Regions from separate parts of the Actinomadura sp. NPDC048021 genome, predicted to be linked through region 2. Evidence: riboswitches for the same ligand, from Rfam matches in the RefSeq annotation. Region 2 holds a riboswitch; each other region holds the start of a gene.
The links. A riboswitch is a leader RNA that binds a small molecule or an ion and turns the genes downstream of it on or off. The one in region 2 is predicted to bind cyclic di-AMP.

Region 1 (7,104 bases), on a different contig from region 2:
GGCGCGCCGCAGCCCGGCCCGGCCGACCACCAGTACGGGCAGCCTCAGCACGGGCAGCCCCAGTACGGCCAGCCCCAGCACGGAGGCCAGCCGCAGCACGGGGGTCAGCCGCAGCACGGAGGCCCGTCGCCGCAGCTGCCGCACGGCCGCGAGGCGACGCTGCTGCCGCACGAGCACAACCAGGGCCAGCAGCGGTCGGCCGCGCCCGACAGCACGGCGTTCATGTGCCCGTACTGCGAGGCGGTGCTGAGCAACCCGGGCGCCGCGCAGTGCGACTCGTGCCTGCGCCCGCTGCCGCAGAAGGGCACGCCCGTCCTGCGCGTCCAGTTCCCCACGGGCGAGCTCAAGGTCTCGGTCGGCCAGCACCTGGTGCTCGGCCGGGACGCGGGCCAGTCGCCGGTGGCGGCCACGTTCACGCAGTACGACAACGTGTCGCGGCGCCACTCGACGGTGTGGCTCGACCCGTCCGGGACGGCCTGGGTGCGCGACGAGGGCTCCACCAACGGGACGTTCGTCAACGGCGAGCGGCTCCCCCGCGGCGTGGACGCCCCGCTCCGCGACGGCGACCAGCTCCGCCTGGCCGCCGACGTCACGGGCACCGTCCAGCTGAGCTGAGCGGCACGCACGAAAAGGGGCGGCCCCGCGGTTCCGAGAACCGCGGGGCCGCCCCTTTCGGCTTCGGCGCTCAGCCGGCGCGCTTGGTGCGGGCCCGCGTGCGCTCGCGCTCCTTGGCGTCCAGGACGACCTTGCGGATGCGGACGGCGGTCGGGGTGACCTCGACGCACTCGTCCTCGCGGCAGAACTCCAGCGCCTCCTCCAGCGACAGGGCGCGGGGCGGGGTGAGCCGCTCCAGCTCGTCGCCGGTGGACGACCGCATGTTCGTGAGCTTCTTCTCCTTGGTGATGTTGACGTCCATGTCGTCGGCGCGGGAGTTCTCCCCGACGATCATGCCCTCGTACACCTCGGTGGTCGGGCCGACGAAGAACGTCCCGCGCTCCTGGAGGTTCGTGATCGCGTAGGCGGTGGCGGCGCCGGACCGGTCGGCGACGAGCGAGCCGGACGGACGGGTGCGCAGCTCGCCGAACCAGGGCTCGTAGTCCTCGAAGACGTGGTGCGCCATGCCGGTGCCGCGCGTCTCGGTCATGAACTCGGTGCGGAACCCGATCAGGCCGCGGGCCGGGACGAGGAACTCCATCCGGATCCAGCCCGTCCCGTGGTTGGTCATGTGCTCCATGCGGCCCTTGCGGACCGCCATCAGCTGCGTGACGGCGCCGAGGTGCTCCTCGGGGATGTCGACGGTGAGCCGCTCGACCGGCTCGTGCTTCTTGCCGTCGATCTCCCGCGTGACGACCTGCGGCTTGCCGACGGTCAGCTCGTAGCCCTCGCGGCGCATGTTCTCGACCAGGATCGCCAGGGCCAGCTCGCCGCGGCCCTGCACCTCCCAGGCGTCGGGGCGCTCGGTCGGCAGCACCCGGATCGACACGTTGCCGACGAGCTCGCGGTCGAGGCGGTCCTTGACCATCCGGGCGGTGACCTTGGTGCCCTTCTCGCGGCCCGCCATCGGCCCGGTGTTGGTGCCGATCGTCATGGAGATCGCCGGCTCGTCCACCGTGATCAGCGGCAGCGGGCGCGGGTCGTCCGGGTCCGCGAGGGTCTCACCGATCATGATGTCGGGGATTCCGGCGATGGCGATGATGTCGCCGGGCCCGGCCTCGTCCGCGGGCTTGCGGGTGAGCGCCTCCGTCATCATCAGCTCGGTGATCTTCACCCGCTCGACGCTGCCGTCGCGCCGGCACCAGGCGACCTGCTGGCCCTTCTTGATCGTGCCGGCGTGCACGCGGCACAGCGCGATCCGGCCGAGGTAGCTGGAGGCGTCCAGGTTCGTCACGTGCGCCTGGAGCGGGCCGTCGGGGTCGTAGGACGGCGCGGGGATCGTCTCGGTGATGACCTTGAACAGCGGCTCCAGGTCCTCGCTGCCGGGCATGGCGCCGTCGGCGGGCTTGTCGAGCGAGGCCCGCCCGGCGCGGCCGGACGCGTACACGATCGGGAAGTCGATCTGGTCCTCGTCTGCGTCGAGGTCCATGAACAGCTCGTAGGTCTCGTCCACGACCTCGTCGATGCGCGCGTCGGGGCGGTCGGTCTTGTTCACGACCAGGATCACCGGCAGCCGCGCGGCGAGCGCCTTGCGCAGCACGAAGCGCGTCTGCGGGAGCGGGCCCTCGCTGGCGTCGACCAGCAGGACGACGCCGTCCACCATGGACAGGCCGCGCTCGACCTCGCCGCCGAAGTCGGCGTGCCCCGGGGTGTCGATGATGTTGATCGTCAGGCCGTTGTGCAGGACCGCGGTGTTCTTCGCGAGGATGGTGATCCCCTTCTCGCGCTCCAGGTCGTTGGAGTCGAGCACGCGGTCGTCGACGTCCTGGTTCTCGCGGAAGGCCCCGGACTGCCAGAGCATGGCGTCGACCAGCGTCGTCTTGCCATGGTCGACGTGGGCGACGATCGCGACGTTACGGAGGTCGTCGCGCGTGGAGATGGGCATGCGGGTTCGCCTTGCGTGAGAGTTCGGGAGTCGCCGCAGACGTGCGGCCGTACCCATTCTACTTGGCCGTGCGTACCACCCACTCCGAGTCGTTCGCCCCATCGGTCACACGGACCTCGATTGGCCAACTTTGCGCATCCTTTGTAATCTGCCCGAGATCCGGTCGTCCGGAGTCCCGCCCCCAGGGGACTGCGGCCGGAACGCCGAATCTCCCGCGGGAGAACCGGGGACCCACCACCCTCGGGGTGAATCGACGCTCGTCGTAGGGCGACTCCTGGCCCGAACCCGTCAGCTAACCCGGTAGGCGTACGAGGAGAGGAGAACACCGGCTTGGCTCCGGATTCCCCCCGGCGGCGTCGCGTTCTGCCCACCGCCACCGCCACCCTGCTCCTGATCGGTCTCGGCGCCACCGCGCCGGACCTCGCCCACGCCGCCCAGCCGTTCCGGCCCGCCTCCGCGCCCACGGCGCCGAGCCCCACGCCGACGACGGAGAAGGGCCTGCGCAAGAGCCTCGACGCGCTGAACGAAGAGGCCGAGATCCTCACGGAGAAGTTCAACAAGGCCCGCGTCGAGTTCACCAAGGCCCGCAAGGCCGAACAGGACGCCACCCGGGAGGCCGAGCGGCTGCGCGCCCTCGCCGAACCCGCCCGCCAGAAGCTCGGCAGCCTGGCCGCCGCGAACTACATGGCCGGCGGCCCCGACGTCCTCTTCGGCTCCGGCGCCTCCCCCGAGGGGCTGTCCGACCGCGCCTACCTGGCGCAGAGCCAGGCCACCGCCGTCCTCGCCCTGAAGAAGCAGATCGACCAGGCCGACGCCGCGGAGCGCACCGCCAAGGCCAAGACCGCCCAGGTCAAGAAGGCCTGGGACGACGCCAAGCAGGCGCGCGAGGCCGCCAAGGCCAAGGTCTCCGAGGTGATGAAGCGCCTCGACAAGCTGACCACCACCCACGCGAGCGACCCGCGCACCGGCCTCAGCGCCACCGTGAAGGGCTCCGGCCTGCCCGCCAAGATGGCCCGCAAGGCGCTCACCAAGCTCGGCTCCCCGTACGTGTGGGCCGCCGCCGGACCGAGCAGCTTCGACTGCTCGGGCCTCGTCGTCTGGGCCTACGCCCAGGTCGGCAAGCCCGGCCTCCCGCACTACACCGGCGACCTGTTCGCCATGGGAACGAAGGTCTCCCGCGGCGCCCTCCGCTCCGGCGACCTGGTGTACTTCGGCAGCAACCTGCACCACATGGGCATCTACCTGGGCGACGGCAAGTACCTCCACGCCCCCCAGACCGGCGACGTGGTCAAGATCTCCAAACTCTCCGACCGCTCCGACTTCGCAGGCGCGAATAGGATTTCCTAGCCGAGGCCTTGGGCGGCCAGGAGGTCTACTGCCGGGCGGTCGCCGGGGAGCCAGTTGACGTCGTGGAGCTCTGAGGGTGCCAGCCAGCGGAGTTGCAGGTGCTCCAGGGCTTGCGGCTCGCCTTCTACCAGCTCGGCCGTCCAGACGCGGAGGACGGCGCGTCCGCTGAGGCGCCAGTCGCCGCCCACGCGGCGGCCCAGGCGTACCTTCACGGCCAGTTCCTCGTGGCACTCGCGCACCAGGGCGTCCTCGTCCGACTCTCCGGGGTCGACCTTGCCGCCGGGAAGCTCCCAGCCGCCCGCCATGTGCGGCGGCTCGGCGCGCTGGGCGGCCAGCAGCCGCCCCTCCGCGAGGATCGCCGCCCCCACCACCACGAGATCGATCGCGACCAGCTCCTCTCCGTGTTCGTGATCAGACCGCGGCGCCGGTCCGTCCGGTTCCGTCCCGCCTGAGGGAGTCGACCAGACGCGTCGCGTCGCGGACGATCTCCTCCAGGTGGTCGCCGTGCGCCCCGCGCCAGTACACCTGCCCGCAGACCGCGCAGCGGCCGTACACGTCGTAGCTGCGGCGCGTGCCCGACTGGAGCTCGCGCTCGATCTCCTGCTTGTCGACCGGGACGAGCTCGCCGTTGCAGGCGGTGCAGCGCGTCCACGGGCGCAGGACGGGCGCGAAGCGGTCGAGCAGGTCGCGGAGCTGGTCGTCGGGGCGCGAGCCGCGGACGTAGGCGCCGAACCACAGCGCGCGGCGGCGCAGGAGGCCGCGGTCCTGCGTGAGCAGGACGCGGCGCTCCTCGTTGGCCTGGACGACGAGCGCCGGGTCGTCCATGTCGTTGTGGTAGGCGGTGTCGAGGCCGAGCAGGCGCATGCGCCGGGCCAGCGTGCCGAGGTGCACGTCCAGGAGGAAGCGGGGGGCGACCTGGCCCGGGTCCAGCGGCACGGGCTGGGGGCGCGGGACCGCGGCCACGCGCACCTCGGCCCCGGCCGCGGGGCGGGCGCCGGGCCCGGCGGGCTCGCCGTCGGCGGTCATCGGGCCCGCCTCGGGCAGGGGGACGCCCAGCGACTCCACGAGGTGCCCCAGCGTCGAGGTCCCGTCGTAGGGGACCCGCGCTGGGGACTCCCGCCGGGTCGCGGGCAGGAACATCAGCAGCTCGTCGGCGACGCGGATCGTTATCTCGGACTCCACGCCGATCAGCATGCCACGCGCGGCCGACGATTCTCCCCGGTTCAGGCCGCTGTCACGTGCGCGGCGGAGTCCGCGAGGGACGCCAGGAGGGCGGGGACGTCGTAGCCGACCAGCGCTCCCCCGCGCTTGACCACGCGTCCGGCGACCAGGACGGTGTCGACGTTGCGCGTGTCCGCTGACAGGACCACGGCCGCGACGGGGTCGTGCGCCGCCGCGAGGCCGAAGGTGTCGGTGCGCAGGACGAGCAGGTCGGCCTGCTTGCCGGGGGTCAATGAGCCGGTGACGTCCGCGAGCCCCGCGACCTCGGCGCCCTCGATCGTGGCCGTCCGCAGGGCGTCGGCGACGGTGAAGCCGAGGCCGGCGCCGTCCGGGCGCCCCCGTTCGAGGACGTAGGCGGCGCGCATGATGCTGAACATGTCGCCGGGGCCGGAGGTGACCGTGTCGGCGCCGAGCCCGGTCGGGACGCCGGCGGCGCGGGCGCGCCCGGTGGGCGGGGCGCCGATGTCCAGCGCAGCCTCGATGGCGGGGGCGGCGGACACCGTCCCGCCGCTTCCGGCGATCCGCTTCAGCTCCTCGTCGGTGTAGAAGTTGGCGTGCACGTACGTGGCCGGGTGGTCCATCAGCCCGTTGGCGTCGAGGAACGCCAGGCCGCGCGCGGCGCTCTCGGCGCCGTGGCCGCCCAGGTGCGCGGTGACCGGCAGCCCGAGGTCGCGGGCCGTCCGCCACTCGGCGAGGGCGCGCTCGTCGCCCCCGATCTCGGGTCCGAGCGCCGCCATCGCCATCGTGACCTGGCCGCCGGACCCGAAGTGCTCGCGGTGGACGCGGCCGGTCTCGGCGGCGAGCGCGTCGAGGCCGCCGTCGCCGCCGTAGCAGTACCCGAACACCGCCCTGATGCCGGACGCCCGCAGCGCCGCGATGTTCGCCTCGGTGTGGCCCTCGCTGAGCTGGATGTGCGACCAGTCGACCAGCGTCGTGATCCCGGAGTCGAGGCACTCCAGGGACCCGGCGAGCGTCCCGGCGAACACGTCGCCCGGCCGGTACCGGGGCGCCAGCTCGCCGAGGACGCGCTGCAGGTAGGCGTGGAGCGTGCCGTCCGGCAGGGCCGCGCGGATCCCGGCCTGCCAGGTGTGCCGGTGGGTGTCGACGAAGCCCGGCATGACGATGCGGCCGGTCGCGTCCATGGTCTCGGCGCCGTCCGGCGCGGCCAGGTCCGGGCCGACCGCGGCGATGCGTCCGTCCTCGACGAGCACGTCGGCGGTTCCCAGCACGGTCGGTTCGGGCGCGGTGTCGATGACGAGGCCGTTCGTGAGCAGCAGAGAATTTGCCATGCGTGAAAGCTTAAAAGATAGCTTTACGAAAAGCAATCAGTCGAGCGAGTACGCTCGGTGCGTGCGGGACGACATCGATGACCTGGCCGACGCGTGGCGGCGGGACGGCCTGACCGAGCCGTTCGTCGCGATGCTGGAACTGAGCAAGCGCGCGGGGCGCGTCGCCACGCTGGTACAGCAGGCGCTCCGGGGCCCGCTGGCCGAACTCGGCCTCACCTACGCCGAGTTCGAAGTGCTGACCGTGCTGCGCCGCGAGGGCGAGCCGTACCGGCTGAGGCCGAGCGAGCTCACGCGGTCGGCGTTCCTCACCTCGGGCGGGACCAGCAACGTCCTGCAGCGGCTCCAGAAGGCCGGCTACGTGGAGCGCGAGGCCAACGCGGGCGACGCGCGCAGCCGCTTCGTCCAGCTGACCGCGGACGGGCTGCGCGTCACCGAGCAGGCCCTGGTCGCGTCGGGGGTGGCGCACGAGGAGGTGCTGGCCCGGGTGCCGCCGGAGGACGTGCGGGCCGCCGCCGACGCGCTGCGCGAGATCGTGCTCGTCGTGGGCCGGCGCCGGTTGCGCTGACCCCGCCGGGCCGCTACCGGCGCGCGGCCAGCTCGGCCACCTTCTTCTTGAAGTCCGGCCGCGCGAGCGGGCGCGTCACCCCGACCCAGTTCGGCTTCTTGTAGGTCTTCACGCCGATCGCGGGCACGCACGCCGAGCAGCTC
Region 2 (7,104 bases):
GCACGTCGCGCAGCGCCGCGGCCTCCGGGGCGCGCCCGGCGGCCCGGTAGAGCCGCACCAGCGCCGCTTCACCGTACCGGTCGGCGACCATCCGGCAGGCGAGCCAGGCCTCCTGGTAGGCCTGGGAGAGGCGGGGGGAGCCGCCGGCGAACGCGTCGGCGGAGGGCAGCGCGGAGGGCGTGCGCCCGGCGGAGACCTCGCGGCGCAGCTCGCCCGCCGCCGACCGGGTGCTGATCTTGACGCGCCGGTAGCCGACGTAGTCCGCGAAGCCCTCGATCAGCCACAGCGGGGTGCGCCCGTCGCGGGCGCCGCCGGTGGCGACGTGGGTCAGCTCGTGGGCGAGGACGACGTCGCGGCCCAGCTCGTTGAGGCGGCCGAAGGTGCCGGGGGAGACGATGACGCGGTCCTCGCCGCGACCGCCCCCGGCGGCCGGGGCGACGGCGGCGAGCGCGGCGATCTGGCCGAGGCTCTGCCCGGGGCCGGCGAGCGCGGAGGCGACGGTCGCGTCGGCGGGGACGAGCGCGACGACCCGCCGCGCCCACCCCGTGCCGACCACGGACGTCACGACCGGGACGGCCGCGTCCAGCCGCCGGGCGATGCCGTCGAGGCCGGCGCCGTCGCCGACGACCAGGCTCGTGCGGCCCCTGACCACCGTCAGGGGGCCGCAGTCCCAGATGTCGGTGTCGTCGGCGAGGCCGCGGGACGTCCCGTCGCCGACGATCGTCCACGCCCCGCCCCGCGGGGCCAGCGTGAGGTAGCGGGTGCGGGCCACGTCGCTCCGGTCGAAGCCGCGCAGCCTGTAGCGCGCCTCGACGCGGACGACGGCGGTCTCGCCGTCCACGGTCTCGACGCGGACGACGCGCTCCCGCCAGCCTTCCAGGGGAAGCTTCCGGAGATTCCCGTACATGCGGGACTGGGTGTCCTGGAAGGCGGCGGGGGCGTTGCCCACCGTGGCGAGGAACGCCATGCGGTCGCCTTGGCGGACGGCCGCGGCGCGATTGGCGAGGACGGCGGAGGCCAGGGAGGGATTGAACGTCCCGGCGGACGGGGAGCCGGGAGCACGGGCGCCCGCCGCCCGGCCGCCGGAGCGCGAGCCCGCCAGGCCGGCGCCTCCGGCGAGGAGGACGGCGACCCCGCCCGCGCCGAGGGCGAGGACCCTGCGCCGCGTGACGGGGGCGTCCTGCCCGGGGCCTTCCTCCATGGGCGCGATCCTATGCAGGGCGCGGGGCGTGGGGCGCCGTCACGACCGGTAGTCCGGGTAGCCGTAGCCGACGACGACGTCTGTGGAACGTTCCTTTATCCGGACGGCGTTGTCGGTGTTGCCCTCGACGGTCTCGATCGTGCCATCGTCGATCTTCTTGACCACCATGCCGACGTGCTCGATGTCGTCGACGGACTCACTGCCGCCCCACGAGAAGAACACGATCGCGCCGGGCCTCGGCTCGTTGCCCCAGCGGCCGTGCTCCTGGAACCAGCGGGCGTGGGCGACCGTCCAGGCGTCGCTGCCGACCTGGTCGCTGAAGCCGATCTGCTCGCCCACCCAGGAGACGAACATGTCGCACCAGTTCGCGTCGCCGTAGCCGCTGAGGGAGCCGCCGTCGCGCGCGAGGGTCTCCCGCGCGCGGGACGTGGCCATGTACCAGTCCTGGAACTTGGTCTCGCCGCCGCCGTCCTCCTCGACGCCGACCTGCGAGCGGGCGAGCTCGATGGCCTGCGCGGCGGTGGGGCGCGACTTCGCGACGGTCTTCGGGGCGGCCTTCTCGGAGGTCTCCGCCTTCGGCTGCTCGGGCTGGTCCTTCTTCGCCGGAGCCTTCGAGCCGGTCGTCTTGCGCTCGTCCTCGGCACGGCGCCCGGGCGGGCCGCCGTGCGCCGTCAGGCCGGGGGCGAGGTCGGCCGCGGCGGCGGCCCTCACCGGGGTGGAGCCGAACGGCAGGACCGACGCCTGCGCGGTGGCGGCGGCGGTGCCCAGCACGGCGGCGCCGACGATCACGCCGCCGGTCGTCCGCCAGGTCAGGGACAGGGGGTTCGGCTTGCGGTGCCTGCCGTGGGTCTTCTTGCAGTGCGCGCGTGGCACGGGGGGATCTCCTCGACTTCCATGCCGCCTACCGGGTTAGCTGACGGGTTCGGGCGTGGAAGCCGCCCTACGGCCCGCGAAGGCAGGCCGATTCACCCCGAAAAGGACGCAGTGGGTCCCCGGTTCCGCGGTGGACGCGCATGCGGGGCACGGCGGTCCGCGGACTCGGCGGTGACGTGCCCGGGGGCGGGCACGCCGGTTCTGAATGGGGAATCTCGGCGGGCGTGGACGCCCGCGGAGTGCAGGGGGTGGGGGCGTGGCCGCGTGGCGGCCACGCCCCAGGTAACGCTGCGGGATTCACTCCTTCTCTTCCAGACGCCTACCGGGTTAGCTGACGGGTTCGGGCGTGGAAGTGGCCCTACGGCGGCTCTCACCGGACTGCCGGGAGAGACGCGCCGATTCACCCCGGGTGCCGGAATGCCCGTCCGGAGAGTTCCTCCGGACTCCGGCGCAGATGGGTCCCCGGTTCCGCGCTGAGGCGGATTCGGCGCTGCCGCTGCGATCCTGGGGGCGAGATGGGGCCCGGCGCGGGACCTGTCTCCCGCGTGCGAACGAGCGGCGCCTTGTGTTGTGGACGGACGGCGGCCCGTCTCCGGGGACCGTCCGGGGCCTGCCCCGTGTACGCCACCGCGGCTGCGCGCTCAGCGCCATGCACGCTGCGGGCGTGCGCACGGTGGACGGGGTCGGCCGGGTCTGCGACGAGACCGTGCGGCGCCTTCGGGCGCCGCGGGACGGCACGTGGGGCGTGCCGCCTGGGGGGAGCGGCGCGTGGCTCGCGCCGCCGTCACGCGGGTGCTGGATGCGCCGCGTGGGGCCGGGGCGCCAGGTGGGCGCCGCGGGTCCACGGCGTCTGGAGGGCGCCGTGAGTGGTGCAAAGGTACCAAAACCCCAAAAGAAGGCAAACCCCCCCAAAATCAACAACGGACCAGGTCAAGCCTGGTCCGTTGTCGATGGAGGTCCCGTGACGCCCGTGGAGCAGGGGGTCAGGCGGTGCGTCAGGGGCGCCCGGCGCCGTAGAAGTTGCTCTTGTAGTAGCCGGAGCTGATGTCGCTGATCTTGACGACGTCGCCGGTGTGCGGGGCGTGGATCATCTTGCCGCCGCCCACGTAGAGGCCGACGTGGCCGAGGTTGCTGAAGAACACCAGATCACCGGGCTGCATGTTGTTCCAGGCGACCCGCTTGGAGCTGGTGTAGGCGTACTGGGTGTTGGTGGTGCGGGTGATGCTGACGCCCGCGGCGGCCCAGGCCTTCATGGTCAGACCGGAGCAGTCGTAGGAGTCCGGGCCCTCGGCGCCGTAGGAGTAGGGCTTGCCGAGCTGCGCGTAGGCGAAGTTGAGCGCCGTGCGGGCCGGGCCGCTCGCCGGGCCGTTGTAGGTGCCGCCCGTGGGGCCGCCGCCGCCCGGGCGGGAGGGCGTGCTCCCGCCGCCGAGCCGGCGCACGAGCGCCTTCTGCTTCTGCACCTGCTTGTCGAGGTCCTGCTTCTGCTTCTTCAGCTCGTCCTGCTTGGACTTCACCTCGTCGTAGGCGGCCTTCGCCTGGGACTGCTCGCGGCGGAGCCGCTGGGCGGTCGCGAGGAACTGGGTGAGCTGGGAGCTCCGCTCGTGCGACAGGTGCGAGAAGACGGCGGCCTGGTCGAGGATCGACTGCGGGTCGTTGCTGCCGACGAAGCCGGTGACGTCGGCCGAGTCACCGTTCTTGTAGGCGGTGGCCGCCATCTGCGCGATCTTGGACCGCTGCTCCTCGAAGTCGGCCTGCTCCTGCTTGCTCGCCTTGGTCGCGGCGTCGAACTTCTTCTTGGCGACCTTGAGCTTCTCGCGGTTCTGGTTGAACTGCTCGACCTTCTGGTCCATCTTCTCGTTGAGCTTGTCGAGCGTCTTCTGGGCCTGCGCCCGGGTCGGCTTGGGCTCGGCGTGCGCCACCACCGGGGAGCAGGTCAGGGAGACCGCCACGGTCAGTCCGGCGACGGCCGCCAGGCGACGGCGGAGGCCTGTGCCCGCAGAGCCCGCCCCGCGGCCAGGCCGCTGCGCCGGTGCCCCGATGTGATCATTGGCCACGGTCGGTTTCGCCCCTCTCGTCCACGACGTCAGCGGACGACATTAGCGAGGGGCAACAGCCGTCACAACCGATTCATCACTCTTTGATTGACATCTCTCATTATCATCCACTTTTAGTGACGCCATGATCACATACCGCGAGGACTGCCTTATCGGAGCCTTATGGGCGTCTTAGGAGCGGCCCAGCCTGCGCAGCAGCAGGGAGGACGGGCAGGGGCGCGCGTTGGCGCGCCGGGCGGCGTCGGCGACCTCCCGGTCGGACGACACCACGACCACCGAGCGGCCCGGCGGCTCGGCCCGCACGAGCTCGCCGATCAGCTCGTCCGCCGTCTGGCCCGGGTGGCTGAACCGCACCCGCACCCCGCGCGGCGCCGCGATGGCGACCGGCGCGTCCAGTTCCGCCCCGTCGAACACGCACGTCACCTCGGCGCGCGTCTGCGCGGCGAGCCCGCCGAGCCCCGACAGCAGCCGGCTGCGCTGGTCGGCCAGCGGCAGCTCCCCGTACCCGGTCTTGGTGACGTTGTAGCCGTCCACCACCAGGTGCACCTGCGGAAGCGTCAGCAGCCGGTCCAGCAGCTGCGGGTCGCTGTCGGACAGGGCCCGGCCGGGCAGCGCGCGGTGCGCCAGCCGGTCGGGCTCCAGCCCGCCGACCGCGTCGGCGGGACGGCCGATGGTGGAGGGCAGGGCCAGCTCCCGGCGGACGCCCTGCGCGGCGTCCACCAGCGCGTCCAGCAGCATCCGCAGCCGCACGTCGTCGACGTTGCGCCCCTCCCGCGCGGCCCGCTTGGCGGTCTCGGCCGCCTCCTCCGCCCGCGCGGCCCGGGCGCGCAGCCTGCGCAGCTCCTTGTCCGACGCGGCGGTCGACTCGCGCGCGGCGGCGAGCTCGCGGTCGGCCTCCTCCGCGACCGCGTGTGCGCGCTCCTCCGCGGCCCGGAACCGGGTGCGCGCGTCGTGCAGCTTGCGGCGCAGCTCGGCGACCTCGGCCTTGGTCTCGCGCAGCTCGGCGCGCAGCTTGGCCAGCTCGGCGCCGCGGGCGTCGCGGGTCGCGGCGAGCTCCGCCTTCAGCGCGGCGACGCGGCGTTCGGCCTCCTGCTCCTCCGACGCGCTCGCCGAACGCGCCAGCTCCTCGCGCGCGGACTCCACCAGCTCTGTCCAGCCCGCCGGGCGCAGCAGGTACGCCAGCACGGCGACGCGCACCGGGTCGGCCGCGGGCGGCACGTTCCCGCCCTCGACCGCCTCCACCAGGTCGGCCTGCGCCTCCCGGAGCGGCGCGGCGACCCGGCTCCGGAACTCCCCGTCCTTCTCCAGCACCGCCGCGATGTGCTGGCCCGCGAGCCTGGCGCGCTTGCGGCGCTCGAACCGCGCGAACCGGCGCAGCGGCACGGGGATCTCGTCGGAGGGCAGTGACCCGATCAGGTCGGCGGCGGCCTCCACCACGCCCTGCCGCACCGCCTCGGGCAGCGGGCGGGACGCCTTCTCCGCGGGCTCCCCGTCGCCGGGGGTCGCTTCGGGACCGCTGTCGATGATCCCGCTCCTTCCGGGCTGCGCCGCCGGTGGGCTGTGTGTTCCCGAGCGCGGTACGCCCTAACCAGGGCGAACGTGCGATCGGACGGATCGCGCCCGGCCCTCGGCGGGATGCCTCCCGCCCGTCCTCGCGGCCCCCGCCCGGCGGGACGTCCCGGCGCCCCCCAACCCTAGCGGCACGAAGTTCTGTCGGTGGGGTCCTCTACGGTCGCGCTCATGACGGCTGCGCACGGTGTCCAAGGGCGCGGAGCCCAGGGGCACGGGGCCCGGGGGCACGGCGTCCAGGGCACCCTGGACGACCTCGGCACCCCCCTCAGCGACGTCACCTTCGTGGTGGTCGACCTGGAGACCACCGGCGGCTCGGCGGCCGACTCGGCCATCACCGAGATCGGCGCGGTGAAGGTGCGCGGCGGTCAGGAGCTCGGCGAGCTCGGCACGCTCGTCGACCCGGGCGGCCCCGTCCCGCCGTTCATCACCGCGCTCACCGGCATCACCACGGCGATGGTGACGGCCGCGCCGCGGATCGAGTCGGTGCTGCCGGCGTTCCTGGAGTTCGCGCGCGGCTGCGTCCTCGTCGCGCACAACGCCTCGTTCGACATCGGCTTCCTCAAGGCCGCGTGCGCCGCGAACGGCTACGCCTGGCCCGCGTTCGCCGTCGTCGACACCGTCGACCTGGCGCGGCGCGTGCTGTCCCGCGACGAGGTGCCCAACTGCAAGCTCGCCACGCTGGCCCGCTTCTTCCGGACGTCCAACGAGCCGACGCACCGGGCCCTCGCCGACGCCCGCGCCACCGTGGAGGTGCTGCACGGCCTCATCGAGCGGCTCGGCTCGTTCGGCGTCACCTCGCTGGAGGAGATGCGCGGCTTCGCGAAGGCGCCCACCCCCGAGCAGCGCCGCAAGCGGCACCTCGCCGACGACGTCCCCTCCACCCCCGGCGTCTACCTCTTCGAGGACCACGCCGGCGAGGTGCTCTACGTGGGCAAGAGCGGCGACCTGCGCTCGCGCGTGCGCAGCTACTTCACCGGCTCGGAGACGCGCCGGCGCGTCCGGGAGATGGTCGGCCTCGCCGAGAACCTCCGCACCATCGTGTGCGCCACGGGGCTGGAGGCCGAGGTCCGCGAGCTGCGGCTGATCGCCGAGCACAAGCCGCGCTACAACCGCCGCTCCAAGTTCCCCGAGCGGGCGATCTGGCTCAAGCTGACCGTGGAGCCGTTCCCCCGGCTGTCCATCGTGCGGGAGTGCCGGGCCGACGGCGCCCGCTACCTCGGGCCGATCTCCTCGCGGCGGCAGGCCGAGGAGGCCCGCGCCGCGCTGCACGAGGCGGTTCCGCTGCGGCAGTGCACCCAGCGTCTGACCCTCCGGCTGGTGGAGAGCGGCAAGGCGCGTTCGTGCGCCCTCGCCGAGCTGGGCCGCTGCGGCGCGCCCTGCGACGGCCGCGAGTCCGCCGACGCC
Region 3 (7,104 bases), on a different contig from region 2:
TCCAGTGACGACGGGGCCGCGACGGAGTTCTGGCGGCGGGGCGGGCGGAAGCAGATCATCGAGCGCATGGTGCGGAAGATGGGGCTGGAGGACACCGCGCCGCCGCCCGCGGAGAAGCCCGGGTACTGGGGTTACACGGCGCTCAGTGCGCGGGACGTGGTGCGGATGTACCGGTACCTGCTGGAACGGGCGCCGGAGGGGCAGCGGGAGTTCGTGCTCCAGCAGTTGCGGGCGTCGACGCCCTGCGGGACGGACGGGTTCGACCAGACGTTCGGGATCCCGCGGGCGGTGAAGCGGCCGTGGGCCGTCAAGCAGGGGTGGTCGGGGTTCGGGGAGACGCCGTCGGAGCCGTGCCATGTGCGGCCGGCGGCATGGCGGCCCGACCTGGGGCTGGGGCGGCCCGTGCTGCACACGACGGGGGTCGTGGGGGACAAGATCGTGGTGGTGCTGACGCTGCATCCGGCGGGGACTCCGTTCGGGACGGCGGCGGCGCGGATCACCTCGTTGACGCGGCAGGTGACGCGGGTGTGACGTGGGTCACACGGCGGGGAACGGGTCCGTTTTGAGACGGTCACCGGAAGTGGTCGGCTTCGGGCGTGAACGGAAAACCCGGGCAAAGATCTAGCCTCTTTGCAGGGACATGGGCGAATAGTCCCTCACTGACGTATGTAGCTTTTTTCTCCCAGGGGCAGGTGACGCCGAACGGGGGACGGGGTTGGCGGAAGCGGAAGGCACGCAGCCCGGGGTGCCCGGCGCGGACGTGGAGGACCTCCGGGGCGCGGCGCGCGACCGGGCCGTGCTGGCGGAGGCGCGGGTCGTGCTGGCCCGGCGTCTCGGCGTCCCGCCGGGCGAGGCCCTGCAGCACCTGATCTGGCTCGCGCGCGATCTGGACATCGACATGGCCGAGGCGGCGTCGCTGCTGGTCAAGGACGGCGGCGGCGGGCCGGTGGGGGCCGTGGTGGCGGGGCGCAGGGCGCCGCGCGCCGAGGAGGTGCCCGCGGAGCGCCAGGCGGTCCTGTCGGAGGCCGAGGACGTCCTGCGCCGGGTGACGGCCGAGGACACCGCGGGGGACGCGGAGATCCTCGCGGGGGTGCCCGACGACCCGGCGGCGACGGCGGTGCTGGAGGGGGCGCTCGACTCGGCGGCCCACCTGGTCCCGGTGCGGGGGCCGGACGGCAGCGTGGTCGACTTCCTTTTCGCGGAGCTCAACGGCGTCGCCAAGGACATGTTCGGGCGGGGCCGGGAGGAGCTGACCGGACTGCGGCTGCTGCGGACGGACCCGGGGGCGGTGCTCAGCGGCCTGTTCGACGACTACGTCGGGGTGCTGGAGTCCGGGATGCGTTTGGAACGTTCCTCGATCCAGTATTCGACGGCTCAGCGGGGCCTGTCCCGCTCGTCGCGGATGAGTGTGCGATGCGTGCGGGTGCCTACCGGTATCTGCGTCACATGGCGGTACCACCTGGCCGAGGACCGTATCGCGCGGCGGCTGGAGCGGGTCGAGCGGCTCGCGCTGATCGGGTTCGGGGAGTGGGACCTCGCCACCGGGGAGGCGGACTGGACGCCGCAGATGCTGGCCAACTACGGCCTGTCTTCCGACGAGGTGCCGCCGATGCCGCACGACCTGCCGAAGGTCGTGGCCGACGACGACCTGCCGCTGGTCGAGGAGGCCGTCCAGACCATGTTCTCGCGGCGTGAACCGGTCGAGGCGGAGCACCGCGTGATCAGCCATGACGGGACGCCCCGCCATCTGTGGGTGTTCGCCGAGCCCGTGCTGGGCGAGTCCGGCCTGCCCGTTTCGATCAACATCGTGTCGCAGGACATCACCCGGCGGCGCGGGGTGGAGCGCGCGCTGGCCGAGACCCGGCGGCAGATGCTGCGCCAGCAGGCGCGGACGGCCCAGGAGCGGCGCGTGGCGGTGACCCTGCGGCGGGCCATCCTGCCGGACGAGGACGAGGTCGAGCAGCTGCCGGGCCTGTGCACCTCGATCCGCAGCATGGCGGCGGAGAGCACGGCCCGCATCGGGGGCGACTGGTTCGCGACCAAGGCCCTCCAGGACGGGCGGGCGATGTTCGCGATCGGGGACGCGGCCGGGCACGGGCTGCCGGCGGCGGCGGCGATGGCGCGGACCCGGAACGGCCTGCTGGGTCTCGCCTGCACGGGGGAGCGCCCGGGGCGGCTGGTCGGCTGGCTGAACGAGCTGATCGGCGGCATGGACCCGCCGGCGACGGGCACCGCCATCGTCGCCCACTACGACCCGTCCCGGCACGTCCTGGAGTGGACGTGCGCGGGCCATCCGCCGCCGATCCTGGTCCGGGACGGGCGGGCGACCCCGCTGGAGGTGGTCCGCGACCCGATGCTCGGCGCCATGCCCGGCTGGGAGTACACGACGATCACCACTGGGCTCACGTCGGGCGACATGCTCTTCCTCTACACCGACGGCCTGGTGGAGCGCCGGGACGCGGACCTGGACGAGCGGATCGTCCGCCTGACCCACATCCTGCGGGACTCCTCCACGCGTCCCGACCGGGTGCTGGACGAGGTGCTGGCGCGGATGGAGCACGACCGGGCGGCGGACGACACCACGCTGTTCGCCCTTTACGTGGAGTGACCGTCCGGGCCTCGCGGTGACGGACGGCACGCCTGGCCAGCGAAGATCACCTAGTGTGACGTGCGCCTCACCCGGCGGGGCGGCCGGGTGGCGGGCCGCCTCGGCGGAGACCGTCCGACGCCCCCTATTCGATCTTCTTTACCTTTTCCCGAAGGCTCGGTAAGGGAGGCGGGCAAGGGGTTGGGCGCCTCTCGAGAAAGATCGGGAAGAGGGGGCGCCGCCCCGGTGTTGGGAGTCTCTTGAGAGGGCTTTGAGCAGGCAAGACTTTACTTTATGCCTGGTTTGCTTTTCTTGAGAAGGTTGGTACCTTCGATCCCGAATCACGCAGCGCGTCCCATGCGTTGCCACCGGCCGCACCATGCGCGGCCGAGGATCGCGGAGCGGTATCCGCACGCGATGCGCGCCAATCGACGCGCGCCCCCTCATCAAGATCTGCCAGAGAGAACATCCGTATACCTGCACCGCTCCCGCGGTGCGAGGCCGAGTCCGTCCGGTCGGTGACCGGAGCGGAGCCGGGGACCCACGTTTCTGGGGTGAATCGGCGCGCCCGAGAGTCGCGCCGTAGGGCTGCTTCCATGCCCGAATCCGTCAGCTAACCCGGTAGGCGCCATGGAAGACAAGGAGATTCCCTGCATGTCCGGTCTTTTCGATCGACTTTCGCTCAACCGCCTCACCCCCGAGGACAAGGCCGTCGGCGTCGCCGTGGGCGCGGTCCTGGCGGGCGCGGTCGGGCTCTCGGTGGTCAACCCCCTCGCCGGCGGCCGCGCGGCCGCCGAGACCTCCGCCCAGGCGGCGGTGGTCTCCGAGCAGGGGACCGCCGCTCACCAGCCCTCCCAAGCCAAGACGGTGAAGGCCGAGAACGCCGTCGCCGAGGCGCGGCGCGAGGGCTTCAAGGTCCCCCCGCACGCGGTCAAGCCCGCCGAAGTGATCAAGCTCGCGGAGTCGCAGGTCGGCGTCCACGAGGGCAAGGGCGGTCAGACCAAGTACCACAAGTGGTACATCTCGACTCCGCACGCGAAGGCCACCGCCAAGCGCGACGGCGGCTTCTCGGTCAAGGAGTACAACGGCGCCCAGTGGTGCAACATGTTCGTCTCCTGGCTCGGCGCCCAGACCGGCGTCAAGAACATGGGCTGGGACGCCTACACCGTCCAGCACGCCAGCTGGTTCAAGCAGACCGACCGCTGGGGCCACAAGGCCAGGCCGGGCGCCGTGGTGTTCTTCGACTGGCAGGACGGCTCCAAGGCCGGCATCGGTGACATCGACCACGTCGGCATCGTCGTCAAGGACAACGGCGACGGCAGCATCACCACCGTCGAGGGCAACACCGACAACGCGGTGCAGAAGAAGGTCCGCGAGAAGTCGCAGGTCGTCGGCTACGGCTACCCCGACTACGCCCGCTGATCCGACGCGTCCCGAGAAGGTGCGCGCCTCGCGAAGGCGCCCGGCCTCAGGCCGGGCGCCTTCTGGCGTTCCGGGTGTTGTGCCCAAACCCTCCGGTGACGGTGGGTAATGCTAAGCGTTGACAGCCTTTGATCCCTCTTGGACCTCAGTGCGGAGTTCCTGGAAAGGAATCCAGCACGCCGGAGTCTGCGGAGGGGGATGCCCATGGCGGTGCGCCCGGATGTCAGCGTGGTGGTGATCGCCTACAACGACGCCCGCAGGCTTCCGCGGGCGGTGGCCTCGACGCTGGCGCAGTCGCTGGGCGGCGTCGAGACGGTGATCGTCGACGACGCGAGCACCGACGGGACGGGCGAGGCCGCCGACCGGCTCGCCGCGGCCCATCCGGGGCGGGTCCGGGCCGTCCACCTGCCGGCCAACTCCGGCGGCTGCGGCCGTCCCCGCAACACCGGGATCGAGGAGTCCACCGGCCGGTACGTGATGTTCCTCGACAGCGACGACCTGCTGGACCGGCACGCCTGCCTCAACCTCCTCGCCGCCGCCGAGGACACCGGCGCCGACGTGGTCTCGGGGCTCTGCGACCGGATCTTCCTCGACCTGCCCGAGGGCGCCAAAGGGCGGATCCGCCCCTGGTACCCGTGGCTCTACCGGCACAGCGCGGTCTACGGGTCGCTGAGCGAGAGACCCGATCTTCTCTACGACACCCTCTCGACCAACAAGGCCTACCGCCGCGGCTTCCTGGAGGAGCACGGCCTGCGGTTCGTCGAGCGGCTGCACTACGAGGACCTGCTGTTCACCGCCGAGGCCTACCTGGAGGCGGGGCGGACCGCCCTGATCCCGCACCGCGTCTACAACTGGCTGGTCAAGGAGCGGACGCGGGCGCCGTCGATCTCCAACCGGCGCGCCGACCTGGCGAACTTCACCGACCGGCTGGAGATCCACCGCCGCATCGACATGCTCTTCGCGCTGCGTGGCGCCTACGACCTGCAGCGGGCCAAGGACGTCAAGTTCGTCAACCACGACCTGGTGCTGTACCTGCGCGACCTGCGCGACCGCGACCCGGCCCACCAGGCGCGCTTCCTCGACCTGGCCGCCGCCTACCTGGATGAGCTGGACCCGCGGGTCTTCGAGCAGGCCAACCCGCTGCCCGCGATCGCCGCGCACCTGATCCGCGAGGGCGATCACGCGGGCGCGCTCGCCGCCGCCGAGTACGACCCCGTGAAGCGTCCCGAGCTGCGCGCCCGCCTGGTGGAGCGGGACGGGCGGGTCTACTGGGGCGCCGGTCGCCCGCGCGGCACGCTCGGCCGCCGCGTCCGGGACGTCACGTCCTTCGGGTTCCATGTGCGGCCCCTCCGGGAGCTGCGCCCGGCGAACACCGTGACGCGGCTGGAGACGCGCGGCGGCCGCGTGCTCATGGCCGGCCACGTGCTGAACCCGCTGGAGCGGATCCCGCGGGATGCCGAGCTGGCCGGGACGCTGGAGTTCCGCGACCGGCGCGGCCGCTCGCGGAAGGGGCGGGTCCGCGCGCCCGTCCGGCATGAGGGCGACCGGCTCACCTGGCGCGCCGAGTTCGACCCCGCCCGCAGGATCCGCCCCCTCGGGTTCATCGACCCCGTCTGGGACGTGCGGCTGCGCATCCGGGTGGACGGCGAGGAGGTGGTCACTCGGCTCGGCGAGGGGCGCGGGTCGCCGTCGCTCGGCGGGGTCTTGCTGCCCGTCCGGCCGCGGCTGACGCGGTTCGCGGGGGACCGGCTCCGCTCCTACGTCACCGAGGGCGGGCACCTGGCGTTCGCCCTGGAGGCGGGGAGCCCGTGGGCGCGGCTCACCCGCGCCGCCGCGCGCCGCGCCGCCCTGTCCCGCCCGGGACGGCTGACCCGGCACCGGCTCCGGGAGCTGGGCCGGGCGGTGCGCCGGACCCTGACCGGCCGGAACACCAAGATCATCGTGTTCAACCGGGTGCTGAGCCGGCTGCCCGTCCGGGCCGGCATGGCGGTCTTCGAGAGCCAGCTCGGCCGCCACTACTCCGACAACCCCAAGTACATCTACCGGGAACTGCGCAGGTCCGGCCGCCCGGTGACGGCCGTGTGGTCGTACGCCTCGTCCCCCAAGGGGTTCCCCGACGACGCCCGGCTCGTCAAGCGCGGGTCCTGGGCGTACTACCTGGCGCTCGCGCGGGCCCAGTTCTGGATCGACAACCAGGGCTTCCCGGACCGGCTGCGCAAGCGTCCCGAGACCACCTACATCCAGACCTGGCACGGGTCGGCGTTCAAGCTGATGGGGCTGGACCAGCCGCGGATGAAGTCGGGGCCCGCGGGCGACCAGGAGCGGCTGCGGCGGATGGTGGAGCGCTTCGACTGCTTCCTGGTGCGTTCCGGGCACGACTCCGAGACGCTCTGCAGCGGCCTCGGCGTGCGCTCCGAGCTGCTCCCGGTGGGGTATCCCCGCAACGACCCCCTGGTCAACGGGGTGGACGGCGACCCGGAGCTGGCCGCCGAGGTCGCGGCCCTGCGCGAGTCGCTCGGCCTGGACGACGGGCGCCGGGCAGTCCTGTACGCGCCCACGTACGTCACCGGGCCGAGGGGGCGTCCCGTCCGGCTCCTCGACCCGCCTGTGGATCCGGGGGTCTTCGCGCGAGAGCTGGGGGAGGAGTGCGTCCTGCTCGTCCGGCCCCACTACCTGTGCCGGGCGAACGTCCCGCCGGGCGCCCGTGCCGTCATGCGGGACGTCGGCGCGGTCCCCGACGTGACGCCGCTCCTGCTGCTGGCGGACGCCCTCGTCACCGACCACTCCTCGATCATGTTCGACTTCGCCCTGCTCAACCGGCCGATCGTGCTGCACCTCCCGGAGGGCAGGGACCTCGCCACCGGCTACTTCGACCTGGAGCGGCACGCTCCTGGGCCGATCACCCGCACCGAGGACGAGCTCGTCGCCGCGCTCGCCGGCCTGGACGCGGCCGGGGCCGAGCACGCCGGGCGGCGCCGCGCGTTCGCCGCGCGCTTCGGCGAGCACGAACGCGGCACCGCCGCGAAGACGGTGGTGGACCGCTACTTCCCCGCCGCGCCGAGCAGGAGGGAAACGCCATGACCGCGCCGCGTGAC

Region 1: linked by a shared signal. The riboswitch ahead of AB0C87_RS02770 (NlpC/P60 family protein) and the one ahead of AB0C87_RS22100 (CHAP domain-containing protein) in region 2 are both predicted to bind cyclic di-AMP.
Region 3: linked by a shared signal. The riboswitch ahead of AB0C87_RS40175 (CHAP domain-containing protein) and the one ahead of AB0C87_RS22100 (CHAP domain-containing protein) in region 2 are both predicted to bind cyclic di-AMP.

Annotation. Positions count from the first base shown of each region.
Region 1 is NZ_JBEZJQ010000001.1:583,535-590,638, forward strand. Features, by position in the region: gene AB0C87_RS02755 (hypothetical protein) at 1-171, opposite strand, end outside; gene AB0C87_RS02760 (FHA domain-containing protein) at 223-615, shown strand; gene typA (translational GTPase TypA) at 686-2,539, opposite strand; cyclic di-AMP (ydaO/yuaA leader) riboswitch at 2,731-2,862, shown strand; gene AB0C87_RS02770 (NlpC/P60 family protein) at 2,870-3,886, shown strand; gene AB0C87_RS02775 (NUDIX domain-containing protein) at 3,883-4,269, opposite strand; gene AB0C87_RS02780 (Mut7-C RNAse domain-containing protein) at 4,298-5,068, opposite strand; gene AB0C87_RS02785 (amidohydrolase family protein) at 5,110-6,396, opposite strand; gene AB0C87_RS02790 (MarR family transcriptional regulator) at 6,458-6,961, shown strand; gene AB0C87_RS02795 (bifunctional lytic transglycosylase/C40 family peptidase) at 6,975-7,104, opposite strand, start outside.
Region 2 is NZ_JBEZJQ010000013.1:16,297-23,400, reverse strand. Features, by position in the region: gene AB0C87_RS22105 (hypothetical protein) at 1-1,201, opposite strand, end outside; gene AB0C87_RS22100 (CHAP domain-containing protein) at 1,241-2,074, opposite strand; cyclic di-AMP (ydaO/yuaA leader) riboswitch at 2,084-2,223, opposite strand; cyclic di-AMP (ydaO/yuaA leader) riboswitch at 2,376-2,574, opposite strand; gene AB0C87_RS22095 (NlpC/P60 family protein) at 3,070-4,023, opposite strand; gene AB0C87_RS22090 (NYN domain-containing protein) at 4,300-5,577, opposite strand; gene AB0C87_RS22085 (DEDD exonuclease domain-containing protein) at 5,869-7,104, shown strand, end outside.
Region 3 is NZ_JBEZJQ010000040.1:48,160-55,263, forward strand. Features, by position in the region: gene AB0C87_RS40165 (hypothetical protein) at 1-531, shown strand, start outside; gene AB0C87_RS40170 (SpoIIE family protein phosphatase) at 716-2,608, shown strand; cyclic di-AMP (ydaO/yuaA leader) riboswitch at 3,077-3,230, shown strand; gene AB0C87_RS40175 (CHAP domain-containing protein) at 3,242-4,009, shown strand; gene AB0C87_RS40180 (CDP-glycerol glycerophosphotransferase family protein) at 4,214-7,090, shown strand; gene AB0C87_RS40185 (glycosyltransferase) at 7,087-7,104, shown strand, end outside.